Regions from separate parts of the Bacillus sp. H1a genome, predicted to be linked through region 2. Evidence: a T-box and tRNA genes for the amino acid it is inferred to sense, from the RefSeq annotation. Region 2 holds a T-box; the other holds one or more tRNA genes.

Region 1 (11,926 bases), on a different contig from region 2:
TTCCCTTTAAAATGAGGTAAAAATAAGAAATGCCCTCTGTTAAGAGGGCATTTACTCTTAGCCTTACAACGATATCAACCAAATCGTCCTGTAATGTAGTCTTCTGTACGCTTATCTGCAGGTGTTGTAAATAGTTTGTTTGTCTCTGTATATTCCACAACTTCCCCACTTAAGAAGAAAGCAGTTTTATCTGAAATACGTGCTGCTTGTTGCATGTTGTGCGTTACGATAACAATACTAAAATCTTTCTTTAACTCCTGAATTAGTTCTTCTACTTTTAATGTTGAAATTGGATCTAGCGCCGATGTTGGCTCATCCATTAAAATAACGTCTGGCTCAATCGCTAAGCAACGTGCAATACATAGACGTTGTTGCTGTCCACCAGATAAACCGTAGGCGTTATCATGCAAACGGTCTTTTAACTCATCCCAAATCGCTGCCCCGCGCAAGCTTTTTTCAACGATTTCATCAAGTGTTTTTTTGTCACGAATACCATGAATTTTCGGACCATATGCTACATTTTCATAAATAGATTTTGGGAATGGATTTGGCTTTTGGAACACCATTCCCACATGCGTACGCAATTCTTCAACCGGATATGACTTATCAAATATATTTCGTTCCCTATATTCGATAACACCTGTAGTTCGAACTATAGGCACTAACTCTACCATTCGATTTAGCGTTTTTAAGTACGTTGATTTACCGCAACCACTTGGACCGATAATTGCTGTAACTTCATTCTCATGAATACTTAAATTGATATCTTTTAAAGCGTGATCTTCTCCGTACCATAAGTTTAAATTTTTCGTATCAAATACTACTTTCTTTGGTGCTGTCTCGATTTTCTCTTCATTTTTCACCTGTACATTTACTACTGTTGCTACCATTTGAATTCCCCTTTCATCCACTTCCAACTTATTTTCGATTTCGTAACCATAAGACAAATATATTTATAAAGAGCAGCAATCCTAGCAAAACAATCATCCCAGCTGCTGCTACATACTGAAATTCTTCTTGTGGTCTACTCATCCAATTAAAAATTTGAATTGGTAAAACCGTAAATCTATCAAGCATACTGAACGGAACATAATTTGCAAATGCAAGTGCCCCAATAACTAACAATGGTGCTGCTTCACCAATTGCTCTCGATACCGCTAAAGTACATCCCGTTACAATCCCTGGCAAAGCTGCCGGCAATACAATTTGATACATTGTTTGCCACTTCGTAGCACCTAATCCGTAAGAAGCCTCTAATAATGAACTCGGTACAGCTCGAATCGCTTCTTGACTCGCTACAACAACAGTTGGTAAGACGAGCAAGCTCATTGTCAGTGCCGCCGCGACTATGCTCTCTCCTAAGTGGAGAGCATATACGAAAATAGTTAATCCGAGTAAACCAAACACAACGGAAGGTACCCCTGCTAACGTTTGGTTATTTAGTTCTATTAACTTTTTAAAGACGGAGTCCTTCGCGTAATGCTCTAAATAAAGAGCTGTTCCGACTCCAAATATAAAAGAGACCGGTATAACAATGCCCATAAATAATACTGTCCCTGATAAAGAAGCAGCAATCCCTGCTTCTTTCGGATTACGTGACGCAAAGTTTGTAAAGAAATCTATTGAAAGATAACTTATACCCTTTTCAAAAATTTGAAACAGCAATATAAAAAGTATTGCTACAGAAAACAAAATTGCTATATAAAAAAACAACTTGTAAATTCGATCTTTCAAAAAACGCGATGCCATATTTTCTTGTATTTTTTTATGGTTTAGCATCCGCATATTATGTCACCTTCCTAAAACGGCGCATAATATATTGCGAAATAATATTCATAAAAAAAGTAAACATAAATAGCGTCGCACCTACAGCATACATGCTGTAATAAGTAATTGTTCCGTGCGGAGCATCCCCTAAACTCACTTGTACAATATATGCTGTTAATGTTTGAATGGATTGGGTCGGATCTATCGATACATTAGGTGTTGATCCGGCTGCAATAACAACAATCATCGTTTCACCAATTGCTCTAGAAGCTGCTAATATAATCGCTGCCATTATACCCGCAAAAGCCGATGGAAACACCACTTGTTTGACCATCTCAAAACGAGTTGCTCCTAGTGCTAACGAGGCTTCTTTAATGCCTTTTTCCACAGCTCTCATCGCATCTTCAGAGAGAGACGCAATCGTAGGTATCATCATAAAACCTATAACGATGCCTGGGCTAATAGCATTAAAGAACTGCAAATCTGGTATAATCCGTTGTAAAAGTGGTGTGACAACTGTTAATGCGAAAAAGCCATATACAATTGTCGGGATGCCTGCTAATAGTTCTAACAACGGTTTTAGTATTTTCCGGGCACCATTTGAAGCATATTCACTTAAAAATACGGCACAACCTAAACCAATAGGAATTGCTACAACCATAGCAATTGCTGTTACAAGAATTGTTCCACATATAAGTGGTAATATACCGAATTTCGGATCTTCAAAAAAAGGTAACCATTCTCTCTCAGTCAAAAAAGAATACAATGGTATCTTTTGAAAAAACATAATTGTTTCATTTGCCAACGTAATAATAATTCCAAGTGTCGTTACAATGGACACGCTAGCAATTGCTTTTAGTATTAACGGAACAATTCGATTGATTCGCTGCGTTTTTCTTCTTCTATTTGTATTTCTCTCAATCAAATGTTGTACAGAAAATGTAATTTGACTTTTGTCATTATGAGCCAAAGATGAAAACCCCTTTCCACCCTGACATTACCTTTTTATTTCTGTTAACATTCGCAGCTGTTCATTATATTTTTCTTCTGGTAATTTTACATATCCGACCTCTTCAGCAAGCTTTCCAACATGCTTAATCATAAACTCAACATAATTTGCTACACTACTTTTATTTCGGATGGATGCATGATTCACATAAGTAAAGAGCGGCCTAGATAATGGCTTATACGTACCCGATTGAATGGTCTCTTTCGTTGGAAATACACCATTCACTTTTATTGCTTTCACCTTATCTCGATTGGCCATATAATAGGCATATCCTACAAAAGCAATGGCATTTTTATCATTCATTACCCCTTGCAAAATAACTTGATCGTCTTCAGACAAAGAGACCATTTTTACAAGGCGACTATTTTGTAAGATGACATTTTGAAAATAATCATAAGTACCAGAGTCTACGCCTGGCGCATAAAATTTCACTTGTTCACGCGGCCATGATGAATGAATTTGTGACCACCGTTTTAAGCATCCACCTTCACTCCATAATAGACGTAACTCGTCTATCGTCATATTGTTTACCCACGTATTTTGACGATTTACAACAATCGTAAGACCATCGTAAGCAACCTCAAACGGTGTAAACTGAATAGCGTTTTTCTTCATCGCATTTTCTTCTACCTGTTTCATCACTCTCGAAGCATTGTTTATATCTACTTCTCCTTTACTGAAACGATTAAATCCTCCTCCTGTCCCAGAAATACTAATAGAAATTTTCACGTTTGGATGAACCTTCGTATATTCCTCTGCTACTGCTTCTATAATAGGAAAAACCGTTGAGGATCCATCGACTCTCACTTCTCCCATTTCATTTGAAGCAAATGCAGTAGACATGCTACAACAAAGGAAACATGTCGATAATGTCAAAACTTTAATCGAAACGCTCATCCATTTCACGTGTTCTTCCTCCTAGAAGTAACCGGAAATAACAGGATTACAGATATAAGAATACTGCTAAACTATTAATTCGGTTTTAATTGTTTGTAAAAGTTTTGTAAAGTTCCACAAAAATTACTATACATACAAATTTGATCTAAAGTTTTGTAATTTAGGTGCAGAAGCTTTTCTAATCATCCATAAAGTGAAACTTTAATCAGTGTGGGCTTTCCATCCCCCTACTGATTATTAGCCCTCACCAATCGGGCTTTTGTGGGATAAAACTGTTATCTTCCTATCACGCAGGACAATACAAGAATGTAGGCATTAATCTTGTTATTTTTGAAACTATGTGCTGTTTTTTAACACTTTATGCTTGTCCACATTTACTAAACCATATGCATAAAGCATAAAAAAAAGCACACTATCTTTTCAGATAGTGTGCTTTTTTTACAGCTTTTTTATTCATCACCTTGCGTATTATTTTTTTTCTCTTTTTCATCTTTTGGAGCTTCACCAGTTAATGCTTGTTTTTTCAAATCAAAGTAAGCGTCCATTATTTCACGACCAATATATCCATTAATCCCTGTTTTATCATCATGTACCCACGGCACAACAACAGAAAATGCTACTTCTGGATCTTCAAGTGGCGCATAACCTACTAATGTTAAATTATATGTTTCAACACGCTCACCTTTTGCATTTTTACCAATCTCTTTATCTCCGCCATATACAGTTTGAGCGGTACCCGTTTTCCCAGCTGCTTTATATGGTGCACCTGTAAAGTATTTTGTAGCTGTACCACCTGAATCGTTAAACACTTGTCTAAATCCTTCTTGAACACGTTTAATTTGCGATTCAGGCATATCAACACGATTTAACACTTTCGGTTCCATGGATTGAACAACTTTTCCAACTTCATCTGGCTTCGCCGATGGCTGACGAATTTCCTTTACAACTTGCGGTTGCATACGATATCCACCATTGGCAATCGTCGAAATATATTGCGCTAATTGGAGCGGTGTATACGCATCATACTGTCCAATTGCTAAATCTAATAAGAAACCTGGTTGATTTCCTTTACCTATTTGGCCAGCAGTTTCATTTGGTAAATCAATGCCTGTTTTTACACCAAGTCCAAACTGACCAAAATAGTAACGCATAGTATCGAATGCGCTTTGCGGAATATCTAACGTACCGCCTCGCACATATGGAACACCAGCGATATTCATCGCTGTTTTAAACATATAAACGTTAGAAGACATTTTTAACGCTGTAAGGTCATTAATGTACCCCATCGTTTTCCAAGATGACTTCGTAGGTGTACCTTTTAATTTAATTGGTTCATCTAATTGTACTGCCCCTGGTTGAATCGCACCAGTTTGATATCCAGTAAGTAATGTTGCACCTTTTACAGTTGAACCCATCGGATAAGTACTTGTCATGGTACCTAACGCAAAGTCATTTACTTTCGTTTCGCCGCCTTCATTCACTAATTGTTTCCCCGCCATAGATAAAACTTCACCATTTTTTGGATTCATCATTACAACGAATGCGCGGTCTAAAAGGGGTTCGCTCCCTTTAAATTTCATTAAGTTTTTCGTAATAATCTCTTCTACACGCTTCTGTAATTCCATATCAATTGTTAAATTGAGGTCATTACCTCGTTGTCCTTGTGACACATTAATAGTTTCTAAAATATTACCGTCTTTATCTGTAACATTTTTCACTTCAGCTTTTGTACCATGTAAACTATCTTCGTACTGTTGCTCAAGGTAACTTTTTCCTACGCGATCGTTACGATTATAATCACGGACAAGATAGTAATCTAGTCTCTCTCTCGGTAACCCTTCATCAGAAGAAGTTACACCACCAAGTACACTTCGGAACATATCATCATACTTATATTTTCGCTCCCAGTCAACATTTGTATCTACGCCTGGTAACTTCGCTAAATTCTCACTAATAATCGCGTATTCTTCTTCTGTTGCGCCTTTTTTAACAATTTGCGGCGTCATTGCATATCCGCTTTCCATCTTACTTTTAATTGCCAGTATTTCTAAATCTTTTGCTGACAATTGATTAATCTCTTCTTCTGTTACACGATTTCGTTGACGCTCATCTAGCTCTTTATCATCAATTTTATTCGCTTTAAGCTCTTCACGATCTTTTTTTGTGATTTTTCCCTCTGCTTCTTCTTTATGTAAAGAAAGCCAGTAATCTTTTTTATCGCGATCTGTTAACTTATCTGTTGGGACTTCAATTAAATCTGCTAACTTTTTCGCCGTTTCTAAGCGATCCGCTGCAGTTGATCCCTTCATTTTTGTAAATGTAATGGTACGAATAGGCTCATTATCTACGACAGGTTGTCCATTACGGTCAAATATTTTCCCGCGTGGTACAGGATTACTAATCGTTGAATTTTCTTTTTTCTCAACTTCATTTTTATATTCCTCACCACGAACAATTTGTACGTATCCAAGCCTTACAATAACCGCGGAGAACATTAAAAATACGCAAAAAAACAACACGTTTAATCGAAAAGGAACGTGGGTCTTTTTCTTTGTTTGCTTCTGTTTCTTGCTCATACAAACCCCCTCTACCAACAGCTATGTAATGTGAAAGGGACACCTTCATACAGGTGTCCTCACTGCTGTCTTACATCTTTTTCTATTCTAGCATAAAACAAGCGAGAAGTTAACCTTCTGGTTCAGTTTGATTCTGCGTGGCCCCTTGCGCTACAACGCTTGTTTTGTTCACATTCCCCTCATCATATTTGACATTTTTAACCGCAAAATAAATAAGAAAATGTCCAGATCCTAAAATACATAGTAAGAACGGTAAACTTTTTTCAGGGGGAAAGAATATTACAGCACATAAAAAACTTAAAATAGAACAAATTCTTCCGGCATTTAACCATAATTCCCTGACAACTACATATTCTACACGCCATTCTCTCGCCTGTTTTGCTCTACCGATTACATCGTATGTCATGGATCCATACGGAACGAGTAAAATAGGGTATGCAATCGCGATACATGCTGCATAAATAAGTAATTTTGTGTATGTAACATTGAAAATAACTAAAAATACGACAGCGTATAAAATAATGCCCCCGAGTAAAATTGCTTTTTTTCGCCATTCTTTCTTTAACATACGGGCGACTAAATAGTAACATACAAATGATACAGCTGAATTGACTAAACTATACTTCCCTAATGCTAACTCACTACCTGATGCTAAATAGACGTATACCGAAATAACGAAAATAAACGTTCCTTCCCTCAAACCTTGGAAAAAATGAGCGCGCGTAATTCTTCCCCAGTTTTTATCAACTTGCCGCTCTTTCAATACTTGCACAATTTCATAGCGCCCTTCACATTCTCTCTTTGATAAGAAAAAGCTCAGAACGACTGCAATCGCAAATAGCATTAACGAGAGGAAGAAAACGACAGTATAACCACTCCATTTTTCCATACGTGAAATTGTATATCCTGCTGCTATCGGCCCAATCATTCCAGAGAAAGAGGTAAGAAGTCCGAGAAAACCGTTAAAAAAATCTCTTGTTTCTGGTTCTGTAATCTCAAATGTCAACAAGTTAAAAGCGAGCCAATAAAAACCGTAACCAACTCCTAAAAGGGCTCCCATTAGTAAAATATAGTGAGATGCACTTTTTCCCGCTACTAAAACAACGATAAAAAAAACAGCTAACGTGCCTACGCCTATTCGCAATAAAATCGAGCGATCAATACGCTTCGCTAATTTCCCGCCCACAAGAAATGTTAGAGGTTGCAATACAACGCTGGCCAAATTATACAAGCCCAGATTCACATAATTTTGTGTTTGCTTCCATAAATAAATGTTTACAAACGTATTCGATAAAGAAATTGCGAGCGTGTATAAACCTCCTATAACGAGCAATAATACTAAATCTCGATTCACTTCAACATCACCAATTACATGTTTCCACTTCATACACAACTCTCCTTTACTTCATGTTCTAGTCTTCCAAAGACAAGCCCAATTATGTAAAAAGAGAGCATAGAAAAAGCTAGGAGAAAACTCCTAGCTTTTTTCTATCTGTATTAACTTTAATTATTTTGCTTCTTGGTAAAGTTTTTCAGCAGCGTTCCAATCTACAACGTTCCAGAATGCACCGATGTAGTCAGGACGACGGTTTTGGTAATTTAAGTAGTATGCATGCTCCCAAACATCTAAGCCGATAACTGGAGTTTTGCCTTCAGTTAGAGGAGAATCTTGGTTTGGAGTGCTTGTTACTTCTAGCTCACCATTGTTTACTACTAACCATGCCCAACCAGAACCGAAGCGAGTTGCGCCAGCTTTTGCGAATTCTTCTTTGAATGCATCGAAGCTACCGAATTTCGCTTCAATCGCAGTTGCAAGTTCGCCTACTGGTTGTCCGCCACCGTTTGGAGATAGGATTGTCCAGAAGAATGTATGGTTAGCATGTCCGCCACCATTGTTACGTACTGCTGTACGGATTGCTTCTGGTACTTCGTTTAAGTTTGCAACTAATTCTTCAACGCTTTTGTCAGCTAATTCTGCATGACCTTCTAAAGCAGCGTTTAAGTTTGTAATATACGTGTTGTGATGTTTTGTATGATGGATGTTCATTGTTTCTTTATCAAAGTGAGGTTCTAAAGCATCATACGCATAAGGTAAATTTGGTAATTCGTGTTTTGCCATTGTTATATTCCTCCCGGTTTATGTATTGTCACTACATATGTGACATACAACTTCATTCTACCCTAATTGCCATAGGGTGCAAACAACTAAATCGCTTTGTCTTGCTATCATTAAAGTAGCAAAATTCCCACTTCTTTTCAATTAAAATGCTCATATATTCCGTAAAAAAAGCTCCCTTCTACAAGGAAGCTTCCTGCTGACATAATAAACATGTGAAATGGATATGGACCCTGTAGGACTCGAACCTACGACCGGACGGTTATGAGCCGTCTGCTCTAACCAGCTGAGCTAAGGGTCCACAATTATGTATGTGACATTGAAAAACAACTAAATTCCTATCGGATATTTTGTTTGAGAAATGTAAGATAAATTTACCATATACAAAAGAAAAGTGTCAATTGTATTTTTCCTCTTCAAAAGTAGAAAATTAATAAGAAGAAATTTAGTCCTCTCTACTATATGTAAATATAATATATCTTGAGCTTCTCTAGATTCGTACGTTACAATGATTTTATACATACATAAAGGAAGTGAATCTATGTCCATATTTACCCAACTAGCAAAAAGCGTATATTCGCCTAAAGATATGGCGCTTTTCCGATTTCAAAAAATCGGTAAAACCATTTTGTATATTATGCTCCTTTGCCTAATCACTACTATTCCAAGAACTTTCTTGTACGGTAGCGTTATTCAAGATGGCGTTAACATGGTAAATCAAGTAATCGAAAAAGATTTACCTGATTTTAAAATTGAAAATGGTGAGCTCAAAGCTGATATCGATCAGCCTATCGAAAAAGAAGATGGAAATGCACTTTTCGTATTTGATCCAAATTCAACAGACCTAGAAAAATATCAAAATAAAACAGGTTTATTTGTTTTAAAAGATAAAGTAGTCTCCATGGGAAATGGCCAAACACAAACATACTCCTATAATGACTTATTAGGTGCATCTCTTGAGAAGAAAGATTTACAAGATTTCATTTCGTTATTTGACAGTATTTATCCAATCTTATTATTCGTTATTGGGTTTTTACTGTATTTGTTCCAATTATTTATTACCTTTGTAGGAGTTACGTTACTTGCCTTCATCGGTTCTGCCATGAGTGGTCAGCGTAAATTATCTTATAAACAAGTTTGGACATTAACTGCTTACAGCTACACAATTCCAACAATCTTCTTTATGATTATGGATTTATTCAAAATAAACGTACCTGGTGCAACGTTTATTTACATTGCAGTTGTTTTAATCGTTCTATACTTAACGATTAAAGAAGTTCCAAAACCGAAAGAAAAACAAGAATTATAAAAAAATGCCTAAATAGGCATTTTTTTTTTGGACAAGCATATATTCCTAGCAAAGGAGTGAAGGATATGAAGAGATTAGGTATACTCTTATTCGTGCTTGTTCTCGGTTATATATTTTATTACGATATAAAAATCGGTACTTTACCGATGTTAAGTTCATACAAAAAAACAACTGCTGCCCAAACAATAAATAAAGAAAATACAGATACAAAACAAAATAAAGAGAAAGAAACAGAAAAAGAAGCAGATGCTGCGTATAAAGCAATTGAAGTAAAAACTGGTGATACGGTTCTTTCTATTACAGAAGCAATTAATAAGAAAAAAATTCCTTCTATTGAAAAGGTAATTGGTGATTTTAAACAATTAAATAAAAATACATCTGCCACAAAAATTCAAGTTGGAAAGTCTTATAAATTCCCGTTATATCAATAAGTAATCACTTAATCCTTGTCAATTATATAAAGGCGCTGATACAATAGTAAAAGTGAAACCGAGTACTTTGGTTTCTATAGCCCTTTCTCACACATACTATCATTGATGTAAGGGACTAAAATAAGAAACTTCTTTTATAAGGAGAGCGATCTATTCGTGAATGAAATGACTCATCGTACAAAAACACGTCCAGTTAAAGTCGGTAATTTAACAATTGGCGGTAACAATGAATTAATTATACAAAGTATGACGACAACAAAAACACATGATGTTGAGGCTACAGTTGCTGAAATTAAACGTTTAGAAGAAGCTGGCTGTCAAGTCGTTCGTGTTGCTGTTCCAGACGAACGCGCAGCAGATGCTATTGCTGATATTAAAAAACAAATCAACATTCCACTTGTTGCTGATATTCATTTTGATTATCGCCTCGCTTTAAAAGCAATCGAAGGCGGCATTGATAAAGTACGTATCAATCCAGGTAACATTGGACGTCGTCATAAAGTAGAAGCTGTTGTAAACGCTGCGAAAGAGCGCGGTATTCCAATCCGTATCGGTGTAAACGCAGGTTCATTAGAACGTCACATTTTAGAGAAATATGGCTATCCAACTGCTGACGGTATGGTTGAGAGCGCACTACACCATATTAAAATTTTAGAGGACTTAGATTTCCACGATATTATCGTATCAATGAAAGCCTCTGATGTTAACTTAGCAATTGAAGCATACGAAAAAGCTGCTCGTGCTTTTGATTATCCATTACATTTAGGTATTACAGAATCAGGAACATTGTTTGCTGGAACTGTAAAAAGCGCCGCTGGTCTTGGAGCAATTTTAAGTAAAGGTATCGGAAATACACTTCGTATCTCATTAAGTGCTGATCCAGTGGAAGAAGTAAAAGTTGCTCGTGAACTATTAAAGTCATTCGGCCTTGCATCTAATGCCGCAACACTTATTTCTTGTCCAACTTGTGGTCGTATTGAGATTGATCTAATTAGCATCGCTAATGAAGTAGAAGAATACATCTCTACACTTCAAGTTCCAATTAAGGTTGCAGTACTTGGCTGCGCCGTAAACGGTCCTGGTGAAGCTCGTGAAGCTGATATCGGTATTGCAGGTGCACGCGGAGAAGGTTTATTATTCCGTAAAGGGCAAGTCGTTCGTAAAGTACCGGAAGAAACAATGGTAGAAGAACTGAAAAAAGAAATCGATGTAATCGCTGCTGAAATGGCTGCCGAACGAGATAAAGAAAAAGAAGCACAAGAACAATAAAAAAGAAGGTTGTCCACATTTTTTTGTGAGCAACCTTCTTTTTACATTTAAATGAAAAACTCGTCAGTTATATAACCGACGAGTCTTTCATTTTGCACATTTTGGACAACGACCATATATTTCAAACTTATGCCCTGTTACCTCATAACCTTTAAAATCTTTATTCATAAAATCCATTGGGCAGGAAGTAATTTCTTTCGTACCACCACAATCTAAACAAATGAAATGGTGATGATGTTCCATAATAGAGCATGTAAAACGAAAATGTTTTTCACCACTTAATTCCGTTTGCTCTAAAACACCAATTTCAGCAAAAACCGTTAAGTTACGATAAATCGTATCAAAACTAAGCCCTGGATAATCATCCTTCATATGTTCTAAAACATCTTTCGCAGTTAAATAACGATTATGCGCCGCGAATAATCTTAGCATCTCTTCCCTTTTCCCCGTATGTTTGTATCCTTTTTCCTTCATTAGGCGTAAAGCTTCTGTTAGATTCATACCTATCCCTACTTTATGCAGTTTTTTTCTTCTTCCATAAAATTGCACCGA
Region 2 (11,926 bases):
CCATTCGCAAAATCTTCTGCGTCTTTTAGGATTTCTGAAATTTCTACTTCCGATAATTCACTCATCGTTAACAAATGGCTCATCGTCATCCCTCATCTTTCTGATTTTTATGTTACCACTTTTGTATTTTTATAACAACCCTTGCATAAAAATACCCTAGTCGTGTGAGACTAGGGTGCAAGAAAGAAGCCACCCTTTCCGGTCTCACAGGACTGAATTAAAAGGTTATTATTATGAAGCAATCTGCTTAGATTGTTTTATTTGTTTCGTTTCCGGTAGTAGTAGATTTAACAGTACACCTACAATTGCTGCTAGTGCCATTCCTTCTACTTGGAATGATTCTCCTACGTGAAGTACCGCTCCACCAATACCTATTACTAGTATTACTGATGCAATCATTAAGTTTCGTTTGTCACTTAAATCTGTTTTATCATCTACCATCATGCGTAATCCGCTTGATGCGATTACACCGAATAGTAAGATTGATACACCACCCATAACTGGTGTTGGGATCGAATGAATCAGTGCAGAAATCTTACCGATAAATCCGAACATGATTGCGAACACCGCTGAACCGATGAATAAGTATACACTGTATGCTCTCGTAATTGCTAGCACACCGATGTTTTCACCATACGTTGTATTCGGTGGCCCACCGATTAGTGATGCGATCAATGTTGCTATTCCATCACCGAAGATTGAACGGTGTAAACCTGGTTTTTCAATTAAATCTCTTTTAATAACATTTCCAAGTACAATTTGATGTCCGATATGTTCTGATATTGTTACTAGTGCAACTGGTACCATCAAGAGTACAATCTTCCATGAAAACTCTGGTGTATATGTTACAAATGGCACTGTGAAATCTGGTACAACAAACCATTTTGCCTCAGCTACCGGCTTTAAGTCTACTAACCCTTGGAAGTAAGCGAAGATATATCCGCCGATAATGCCAAGTAACACTGGTATGATACTGAAAAATCCTCTTCCGAATATAGAGCAGATAATTGTAATTGCTAATGTTACTAATGCTACTGAAAAGTGTGTAAAGCTATATTTGCCATCCGCACCGTTCATCGCCATGTTAACTGCTGTATGTGCTAAAGCTAGACCGATTACCATTACTACTGGACCAACTACGATTGGTGGTAGTAATTTCATAATCCACTCTGATCCTGATTTCTTAATTCCGAGTGAGATTAAGATGTACACAAGTCCTGCTAGCAAGCCACCAAGCATTGCCGCTCCGGGTCCACCTGCTGTTTTTGCTGTAATAATTGGTGCAATAAAGGCGAATGATGATCCTAAATATGCTGGTACTTGACCTTTCGTTATAAGAAGAAACGCTAGCGTTCCTAATCCACTTGATATTAACGCTACTGACGGATTCAATCCTGTTAAAAACGGAACAAGCACTGTTGATCCAAACATCGCGAACAAATGTTGTATACTTAAAAATAACCATTTTCCCGGTTTCGGTACTTCATTAACGTCTAACACTGGCTTTTGTTCCATTGTTACATCCTCCTTCAGTTTAATTCTTTGCAATAAAAAAACTCTTTGTGCCTGTGCACAAAGAGTCCTATACTTTCGTATGCCAAATTTGACATATGAAAGCCAAGACCCTTTGGCAGCCTCACAGGACTACATTTAAAAGGGCTTTACTTATCGTATATGCTTACTCGATCTTGTTGATCTGTCTCTTGCAAATCAACTTCGATACGCTCTTCACTTGATGTTGGAATGTTCTTTCCTACATAATCAGCGCGAATTGGTAATTCACGATGTCCTCTATCAACAAGAACAGCCAGTTGGATTTGCGATGGTCTACCTAAATCCATAAGAGCATCCATTGCTGCTCGAACTGTTCTTCCTGTATATAATACATCATCCACAAGGATAACTTTTTTATTCGTAATATCTACAGGGATATCAGAACCTTTTACAAGTGGTTCTTTATTTTTGGATTGTAGTGTTAAATCATCACGATATAACGTAATATCTAACTCTCCTACTTCCATCTCTTTTCCTTCAATTTGACCAATTCGTTCTGCCAAACGTTGTGCAATAAAAATTCCACGTGTTTTAATTCCGACAAGAACACAATTATCGACACCTTTATTTCGTTCCACGATTTCATGACTAATTCGTGTTAAAGCGCGGCGAATCATTTGGTCATCTAAAACGACAGCTTTCTCTTGCATGCTCTACACCTCCAAGCTCTTTTTCTTGCGTGAGAGTAATGGTATAAAAAAAGTCCTCTCAGCGTGTGCGAGAGGACTTTTGAAAAAAGGGTACAGCATACCCTAAGTATTTCAAACCGTTACCTTCTCAACCTCACGGGGCTGTGTTAAAGGATCATTATTTAACTGTTGTCAGTATCTCAGTTTTCTTATGATTTGTCAATACTATTTTCGTAAAATATTTAATGCATCTTCAAACACTTCTGGAATCGGTGCCTCAAACTGAATATATTCACCAGTACGAGGATGGTCAAACCCTAAAATACCTGCGTGAAGTGCTTGCCCATTCATATCTAATGTTTTCTTCGGACCGTACTTTGGATCTCCTGCAAGTGGATAGCCAATATACTTCATATGCACACGAATTTGGTGCGTACGTCCCGTTTCTAAGCGACATTCTACAAGTGTAAAGTCTTTAAAGCGTTCTAACACTTGGAAGTGCGTAACAGCATTCTTACCATTTTCATCAACTGTCATACTTTGGCGCTCTTTCTTATCGCGACCAATTGGAGCATCAATAGTTCCCTTATCATGCGGAATTACACCGTGTACAATCGCTTTATAACGTCTCGTTACCGTTTTTGCTACAAGTTGATTTACAAGTGATTCGTGCGCCATATCATTTTTAGCAACCATTAACAGTCCAGATGTATCTTTATCAATACGATGTACTATGCCTGGACGCATTACACCGTTAATACCTGATAAATCTGTACAATGATGCATAAGTCCGTTTACAAGCGTACCGCTTGTATGCCCTGGTGCTGGATGCACAACCATGCCACGCGGTTTATTTACAACAAGTACATCTGCATCTTCATAATAAATTTCTAAATTCATATCTTCTGGTTGAATATCTAACTCTTCTGGCTCAGGAATCGTCACTATAATTTCATCATTTTCTTTTACTTTATAATTCCCTTTAACCGCTTTCCCATTAACTGTCACAACACCATCTTTAATCCATTGCTGTGCTTGTGTACGTGACCATTCATTGTTTATTCCTGCAACGAATTTATCAATTCGCTCGCTTTTTTGTTCTTCTGCAACTGTTACTTGTACTACTTCACTCATTCAATTACTCCTTCGTTTTCTTTCCTTCTAATACTGTTTGAATAATAATTAATACAACTCCAATACATAGCGCTGAGTCAGCTATATTGAATACTGGATAGTTGTACGAGAAAATATACACGTGAATGAAATCCACTACTTCTTGTCTAAATACACGATCAATAAAATTGCCAATTGCTCCGCCTAAAATTAGACCTAATGAAATACCTAGAAGTTTGTCCGTTTTTGCATATTTTTTCATATAAAATACGATAAATGCTACGAAAACGACTGTAATAATGTAGAAGAACCACATTTTATTTTCTAAAATACCCCAGGCAGCTCCTCTATTTCGATGTGATGTTATGTATAATACATTATCGATAATCGGAATGCTCGTACCCAATTCCATGTTCTTTACAATTAGCCACTTCGATATTTGATCGATGGCAATGACAAATAACGCTATTACATAATATATCATTTTCATTTCCCCCACAAAGACAGTGTACCTCAAAATTTTAGCATAGCTGCAACCTTTTCACAATGAACCTTTATAGAAGAATAAAATAAATTAAAAAAAGGTAATATAATATCGTTGTGCGTATTCATACATTTACCTTTTCATAGAAAAATTCATAAATCGTACGAGCAGTGGGCATTGTTTTCATTTGTTTTGCAGGAATCACTCTCCCAGTTTCTTCACAAATAGCGTACATATCTATTTCCATTTTAAACAATGCACGTTCTACATCTTTTAAATCCTCTTTTATATCATGTAATAGCAATTTTTTCTTTGTCTCTTCCTTTATTTCATATCCAAGCTCTTGCCCAAATTCCATATAATATGTGTGCATTACTTCTTTAGCCAATCTCTCTTGCAACTCTTTTCTCATCAATTGTAATTCTTCTTTTATTTCCATATAAATTTCATTCACGTGTACATTCCTCCCAGCTGCAATGTACAATTAGTGTGTCCGAAATTTCCACGCTTACCTCACACACATTTTTCCTTCGTAGGAAAGAGAGTTAAAATTATTTCAATATATCATCAATAAAAAAACTGACTGCTATTACGAGCAGTCAGTTTTTTATTATTTCACATAGTTCTCTTTAACAACTGTTGCACAACGCTCACATAATGTTTCATGTTCTGCATCTTTACCAATTGTTTCTGAAACAACCCAACAACGTTCACACGTATCACCTGTTGCCTGAGCTACAACAACCGCTGTATGCTCATACTTAGGTGCATCTGCTGGCGCTTCTTCCATCATACCACCAAGTTTATACTCAGAAACGATAAATAGTTGCTTTAAGTCTTCACTAATAGACTCTAACATAGCTTTCATTTCTGCAGTCGGATATAGTGTAATACTTGCATTTAATGACTTACCAATTACTTTTTCATTACGAGCGACTTCTAAAGCTTTTAATACGTCATCACGTAACGTCATAAACGCATCCCATTTTGTTTTTAACGCTTCAGCACCATTTACTTCTACAACTTCTGGCATATTAGTTAACTGTACGCTTTCTTCTTCTGCACCAGGAACATATGGCCATACTTCATCAGCTGTATGAGGTAAGATTGGCGTTACCAGTTTTGTTAATGCAACAAGAACATCATATAGCACTGTTTGAATCGCACGACGATCGTGGTGATTTGCACCTTCAATGTATAAAATGTCTTTCGCAAAATCTAAATAGAATGAGCTTAAATCAATTGTACAGAAGTTATGAATTGCATGATATACTGCCGCAAAGTCATATGTTTCATACGCTTCTTTTACTTTTGTAATTAAGTCATTTAATTTTACTAGCATGTAACGGTCCACTTCACGAAGCTCAGCTGCCGCCACTGTATTTTCACTCGGATTAAAGTCATCTAAGTTACCTAATAAGAAACGGAATGTATTACGGATTTTACGATACACTTCTGCTACTTGTTTTAAAATATCATCTGAAATACGTACATCAGATTGGTAGTCAACAGAAGATACCCATAAGCGTAAAATATCTCCGCCTAATTGATCCATAATTTTCTTCGGTACGACGATGTTTCCAATCGACTTACTCATTTTACGCCCTTCACCATCTAGTACGAAACCGTGGCTTAGAACACCTTTATACGGTGCTTTACCTGTTACAGCAACAGCTGTTGATAATGAAGAGTTAAACCAACCGCGATATTGGTCAGATCCTTCTAAATATAAATCTGCTGGGCGTTGTAGGTCATCACGCTCTTCTAATACCGCTTGGTGAGAAGATCCTGAATCAAACCAAACATCCATAATGTCTGTTTCTTTACGGAATTCACCATTTGGGCTACCTGGATGTGTAAATCCTTCTGGTAATAGATCTTTCGCTTCACGCTCGAACCATACGTTAGAACCGTGTTCACGGAATAAATCTGCTACATAGCTAATTGTTTCATCTGTAATAATCGGGTCTCCATTTTCCGCATAAAATACTGGAATTGGCACACCCCATGCACGTTGACGAGAAATACACCAGTCACCGCGGTCACGAACCATATTATGAAGACGAGTCTCACCCCATGCTGGCACCCATTTCGTTTCTTCAACAGCTTGTAATAATTCTTTACGGAATGCTTCAATAGATGCAAACCACTGTGCTGTTGCACGGAAAATAATTGGTTTTTTCGTTCTCCAATCATGTGGGTATGAATGCGTAATAAATGTTAATTTTAGTAACGCGCCTACTTCTTCTAATTTTTCCGTAATTGGTTTGTTAGCTTTATCATAGAATAAGCCTTCAAATCCAGGTGCTTCACTTGTTAATACACCTTTATCATCAACTGGGCAAAGAACTTCTAATCCATATTTCTTACCAACAAGGAAATCGTCTTCCCCATGTCCAGGTGCTGTATGAACACAACCTGTACCAGCATCTGTTGTAACGTGCTCACCTAGCATAACTAAAGAGTCACGATCATAGAATGGATGCTTCGCAACTGTATACTCAAGCTCGCTACCTTTTACTGTTTTCACAACTTCAGTATTTTCCCACTCTAACGTTTTTGCAACTGTATCAAATAGTTCAGAAGCAATAATATATTTTTCATCATTTACTTTCACAATGCTATATTCAAGTTCTGGATGAACAGAAATACCTAAGTTTGCAGGTAACGTCCAAGGTGTTGTTGTCCAAATAATAAATTTCTCATCACCTTCTAATACGTTCTTTCCGTCTTTTACAGGAAATGCTACGTAAATAGATGCTGATTTTTTATCTTGGTATTCAATTTCAGCTTCTGCTAAAGCAGACTCACTCGTTGGAGACCAATAAACTGGTTTCTGTCCTTTATAGATATAACCTTTTTTCGCCATGTCACCAAACACTTTAATTTGTTGTGCTTCATAAGCTGGCTCTAAAGTAATATATGGATTGTCCCAATCTGCACGTACACCTAGACGCTTAAATTGTTCACGTTGACGTTCTACTTGTTCATATGCATACTCTGCACATAACTTACGGAACTCAGCAACTGTCATTTCTTTACGCTTTACACCTTTATTTGTTAAAGCTTGTTCAATTGGTAAACCGTGTGTATCCCAACCTGGTACATACGGTGCACAGTATCCTGTCATTGATTTAAAGCGAACGATAAAGTCTTTTAACACTTTATTCAACGCGTGTCCCATATGAATGTCACCATTCGCATATGGAGGTCCATCATGCAGTACAAATAAAGGACGACCCTTTGTATGCTCTTGCACTTTTTCATAAATGTTCATTTCAGCCCATTTTTCTTGCATTGCAGGCTCACGTTTTGGTAAATTCCCACGCATAGGGAATTCTGTTTTTGGCATTAGTAATGTATTTTTGTACTCCATGCTCAATTCCTCCTTGAATGTATAAAAGAAAGACCTTAAAAAACGGAATAAAAAAGAGACTTTCTCATCCCAAAAAGGGACGAGAAAGTCTCCCGCGGTACCACCCTAGTAGACCATATACAAATGTATAAGATCCTCTTTATATTCTTAACGCGAATATACGCCTACGCTTACTACAAATGTTCAGCGTGGAACTCCAGGGTGATATTCCCATTATCTCCTTATCCTGAGCTTACACCATCCTCAGTTCGCTATATAAGGTATGAAAAAGGTACTTATCCCTATCTTCGTTTTTCTTAATAAATATGTTGTTTAAAATTATATGTAATAATGAGAAAAACGTCAAGCTTACACTGTTTCTTCTTTTTTCAACAGCTCGTCTACTTCGTCTTCTAACTCAATTAGTTTATCCCAATCGTCGTTGTTTAACATTTCAAGTTGTGTTTCTAATAACATACGGAAACGAGTTCGGAATACTTTCGCTTGTTTCTTCAACTCTTCAATATCAAAAGCAACTTTTCTTGATTTCACTAACGCTTCGTTAATAATACGATCTGCATTTTTTTCTGCTTCACGTACAATTAATTTTGCTTCTTTTTGTGCATTACGCTTCACTTCTTCAGCAGCCTCTTGTGCGACAACGATAGATTTGTTCAGCGTATCTTCAATATTAGAAAAATGATCTAACTTTCCTTCTAATTGTGCAACCTTTTCTTCTAAAGCTTTTTTTTCACGAATGACTAATTCATAATCTTTGATGATTTGATCAAGAAACTCATTTACTTGATCTTCATCATAGCCACGGAATCCGCGACCAAATTCTTTGTTATGAATATCTAATGGTGTTAACGGCACAACGCCACCTCCAAGTAGTTATCTAAATTTCCTCTTTCAATTATATCTTTTCTTCGACAAAATAAGAGAATTTCCTTCTAAAAAACCAATCATTTTAGTATACCATACAAAACTCTCCATTTGTCGCGCTTCGTTCTACCTTCTACAGAAAATAATTTACTTCGTCCATACCCTCTAATCGAGAAAACATCTCCTGGAAAACATTCATACGAAGTTTGCTCTACTGTTTTCCAATTGACTTTTACTAGACCATTTTTTATGAGGGGTTGTGCTTTTTGCCTAGATATATGTAACATTTCAGCTAATAAAACATCTAGACGAAGTGACGAAACAGTACCAGATTTTTCTCCCCATTTTTCACTCACCTGCAAAATTTGCTCTACTTGTATAGGAAAAAGTGTGACTTTCATTTTCCCTATTGATTGTAAGTTCATTTCAATATACGATACAACTTCTTTCGCAACTGCAATTTGGGCACGATCTTCTTGCAGCAAAATATCACCACATTTTTCCCTTGTTAAACCAAGCGACATGAATGCACCTAATATTTGCCTATGTTCTAGCGTATAAAACTTGGAAGGATAGTCAATTTCTAATACTTCTACCTGAAATTCCTCTTCATTTAATTCTAGATAGTCTGGATAAATTAGTGCTCTTTTCCGTTCGGCTTCAGGCATCGCACCATCAAACCGTACAGCTACATCTCCTTGTCCTATTACCATAGAAACAATTTGTTGCTGTCTTGGATCAAGAAAGTCCGTTAACTTGACTTGATGGTACTCAGCTGCCTGTTTCCACTCTAATACTTTATCCACAAAGACCTCTTCATCAGGTCTAAAATGCTCGTAGATGCTCATGCATGTAACCTCTCGCTAAACAAAATAAAGAAATAAACTCGCCAATCCTCTACCAGCAAGATTCAATGTGAAAATCGCGACAATTGGAGAAATATCAATCATACCAAGCGGTGGAATAAATCTCCTAAAAGGCTCTAAATAAGGTTCGCAAATGCGTGCAAGAAAATCACCAAATGCTGATTCTCTTGCACCTGGGAACCAAGACAAAAGAATGTAAATGATAAGCGCATAGGAATAAATTTGAATAGCATAATGCAATACTGTTAGAACTGTTATCATGGCGTATTACCACCTCTTTATATTCGTCTCTTCTTCACCGAACAACTCTGAAATTGCACCAACAATATCTATATTTTCAGGTGTACACATAAATGTTTTCGGGCCTATTTTTTGAATATCCCCGTCTATAGCGTATACAGTACCACTTAAAAAGTCAACGATACGTACAGCTTGATCTGTAGACATTCTCTGCAAATTAATTACAACAGCTCGTCTACCTTTTAAGTGATCCGAAATGCCTTGTGCTTCCGAATATGTGCGTGGTTCTAGTAAAACAACTTTTGAAGATTGCTTTGCTGTTTCAATGCTCACAATATTTTGTTTCGGTTGCCCTTTCGCAAACGGAACATCTTGTTGTTCTGGGGGATCTTGTTGTTTTTTCATGTCTGTTTGCTCCTTTTCATAACCATATTGAGCTGCTTCTTTTTCTTCCGGTGTGTCAAAAAAGAAGTATTTTACTTTTGACCAACTCATAATACCTTTCTCCTTCCTTTTACGCTTTTCCTACTAAAACCGTTCCCAAACGAATATATGTAGCACCTTCCTCAATTGCAATCGTGTAATCATTGGACATTCCCATTGATAATTCTTTACATGGCGCATGTAATAATTCTAGCTCCTGAACTTGCTTTTGTAGCATGCGCAATTCCTTAAAGCAGCGACGAACCTCTTCCTCTTCTTCTGTAAACGGAGCCATTGTCATCAGTCCTACCACTTCAATTTTATCCAATTCTTGCAAACTTTGAATAAAAGAAATTGTTTCTTCTATCGCCAATCCTTGCTTTGATTCTTCAGATGATGTTTTCACTTGAATAAAGCATTGAATTTTCTTTTCAGCACGTTTTTGAATTTCTTTTGCAAGCGAAAAACGATCTAATGAATGTAAATAATCAATCTCATTAATGATTTCTTTTACTTTTCTCGTTTGCAATGAGCCAATAAAATGCCAATTCACTTTTGAGCCGAAATGCTCATATTTTTGTAAAAAGCCTTCATTTCTATTTTCACCTAAATCGATAATTCCAGCTTCAATTACTTCATTTGTTTTTTCAATTCCTACAGTTTTTGTAACTGCAACGAGCTTAATATCTTTCACCGAACGTCCAGCTCGTGCACAAGATTTTGTAATCGCCTCGTTTACAACGGCTAAATTCCCTTGTACTGTCACTTGCTTCACTCCTCCTTAAAACCTATGAAACTCAACATTCTCCCTGTCTTACCTTGATCACGACGATGAGAGAAAAAGAATTGGTCTTCACAGCTTGTACAAAGAGATGACATTACAATATGTTCTTCTTTTATACCTGCTTGTACACATAATATACGATTAACTTCTTTTAAATTAATTGCATACTGTCCATCAGAAATTACTTTATAAGGAACAGGACCGTTTACTACTTGCTGAGCTGCTGTTAATACTCGATCATCAACAACATAACAACATGATCCGATTGCTGGCCCAATTGCAACATGAATTTCATCACTTGAAACACCTTCTGCATTCCACTTTTGAATCATTTCTTTCGCAATCTCTTTTACAGTTCCTTTCCATCCAGCATGTGCAAGTCCTATCATACCATGTGATGGTGCATAAAAATAGAGTGGAACACAATCCGCGTAACAAGATGTTAAGAGTACATCTGTATTAGTTGTATAAATGCCATCCGTTTTTGGAATACCGTCTTCATATGAATAGACGCCTTTTCCTTTTTCTTGTTGCCCTATTTTTTCAACATGATGATCATGAACTTGTTCAGAACAAATCCATTTTTCTAATGGTTTTTGTAACTTATTCGCTAAAATGCGTCTGTTTTCATGAACATTCTCCACGATATCATTCACATGTAATCCTAAATTCATCGCATGAAAGGAGCCTGTACTTACCCCACCATCTTTTGTCGTAAATCCAGCAGTAATGTTTCCAAGTTCTTTCCACGCTTGTAAATACAGTATACCGTCCACATATTTAAATGGTTCTCTCATAAAGCGGCTCCTTTTAATTAAAATAACAGAAAAAAAGCATGGTACTTCCTGTCTATTTTACCATACTTTTATTTTTTCATAATGACAACAGAAAAAAAAGAGGAATTTGTAATATTCTTTAAGAAATTGTCGGTATTTGTATTGATTCTGTTACAGAGTTAACATGATCTACTTTTACAAGTATGACATCTTCCCCAATTTTCATAATTTGTTCCCAAGGAATTACAAATTCTTCTTCCTTCCCAAAAAGTCCAAGTATTCGTGCCTGCTTAGAAATAATAACCGCCCTAATCTTTCCTGTGTCTATATCAATATCAATATCTCCAATATTCCCAAGCCTCTTTCCATCTGAAACATTTACAACATCCTTCATTTGAAACTCCGAAATCCGTATCATATTCATCCTCTCCCTTATATCGCAAATTGTAAGTACGCAGACCATTATTTCTCACATAAAGTGAAACTTTAATCAGTGGGGGTTTTGTTCACCCCCACTGATTATTAATTGAACCAATCGGGCTTTTACAGGCAGCCTGACTCCCACCTAACTCCTTTGCTTTGCAGTCAAATCTTGTGGTGGGAGTCTTACTGCCCGCAAATAGCGGGATTAACAGGAAGTAGCCGCTACTAAGAGAAACTCCATATCGTTTTCATTATATGAATCCGCCCCCCCTACTATGAGCGTAAACTCCATTACATATAAAAAGGCCTCACCATAACTGGTGAGGGCCTTATCCTTGAATCGTCTTATTCATTTGCTTAATAGCAGACTTCTCCAAACGTGATACTTGCGCTT

The links. The T-box of region 2 lies ahead of ileS2 (isoleucine--tRNA ligase). A T-box ahead of a tRNA ligase gene usually reads a tRNA of that ligase, here a tRNA-Ile.
Region 1: it has a tRNA-Ile gene. The T-box ahead of ileS2 (isoleucine--tRNA ligase) is inferred to sense a tRNA for this amino acid. The anticodon was not compared.

What each region holds. Positions count from the first base shown of each region.
Region 1 is NZ_AYMH01000005.1:113,570-125,495, reverse strand. Features, by position in the region: gene pstB (phosphate ABC transporter ATP-binding protein) at 75-890, opposite strand; gene pstA (phosphate ABC transporter permease PstA) at 919-1,785, opposite strand; gene pstC (phosphate ABC transporter permease subunit PstC) at 1,787-2,737, opposite strand; gene U860_RS0103595 (PstS family phosphate ABC transporter substrate-binding protein) at 2,765-3,682, opposite strand; gene U860_RS0103590 (penicillin-binding protein 2) at 4,123-6,249, opposite strand; gene U860_RS0103585 (MFS transporter) at 6,359-7,636, opposite strand; gene sodA (superoxide dismutase [Mn]) at 7,757-8,368, opposite strand; tRNA gene U860_RS0103575 (tRNA-Ile) at 8,593-8,666, opposite strand; gene yqgB (protein YqgB) at 8,907-9,674, shown strand; gene U860_RS0103565 (hypothetical protein) at 9,740-10,105, shown strand; gene ispG (flavodoxin-dependent (E)-4-hydroxy-3-methylbut-2-enyl-diphosphate synthase) at 10,271-11,374, shown strand; gene U860_RS0103555 (Fur family transcriptional regulator) at 11,462-11,875, opposite strand; gene U860_RS0103550 (metal ABC transporter permease) at 11,889-11,926, opposite strand, start outside.
Region 2 is NZ_AYMH01000020.1:887-12,812, reverse strand. Features, by position in the region: gene pyrB (aspartate carbamoyltransferase) at 1-83, opposite strand, end outside; gene uraA (uracil permease) at 232-1,515, opposite strand; gene pyrR (bifunctional pyrimidine operon transcriptional regulator/uracil phosphoribosyltransferase) at 1,662-2,204, opposite strand; gene U860_RS0109265 (RluA family pseudouridine synthase) at 2,409-3,317, opposite strand; gene lspA (lipoprotein signal peptidase LspA) at 3,322-3,780, opposite strand; gene U860_RS0109255 (molecular chaperone DnaK) at 3,905-4,234, opposite strand; gene ileS2 (isoleucine--tRNA ligase) at 4,391-7,156, opposite strand; T-box leader at 7,229-7,453, opposite strand; gene divIVA (septum site-determining protein DivIVA) at 7,505-8,011, opposite strand; gene U860_RS0109240 (RNA-binding protein) at 8,101-8,868, opposite strand; gene U860_RS0109235 (YggT family protein) at 8,884-9,147, opposite strand; gene U860_RS0109230 (cell division protein SepF) at 9,154-9,621, opposite strand; gene U860_RS0109225 (YggS family pyridoxal phosphate-dependent enzyme) at 9,641-10,315, opposite strand; gene pgeF (peptidoglycan editing factor PgeF) at 10,321-11,130, opposite strand; gene U860_RS0109215 (YlmC/YmxH family sporulation protein) at 11,249-11,527, opposite strand; gene sigG (RNA polymerase sporulation sigma factor SigG) at 11,862-11,926, opposite strand, start outside.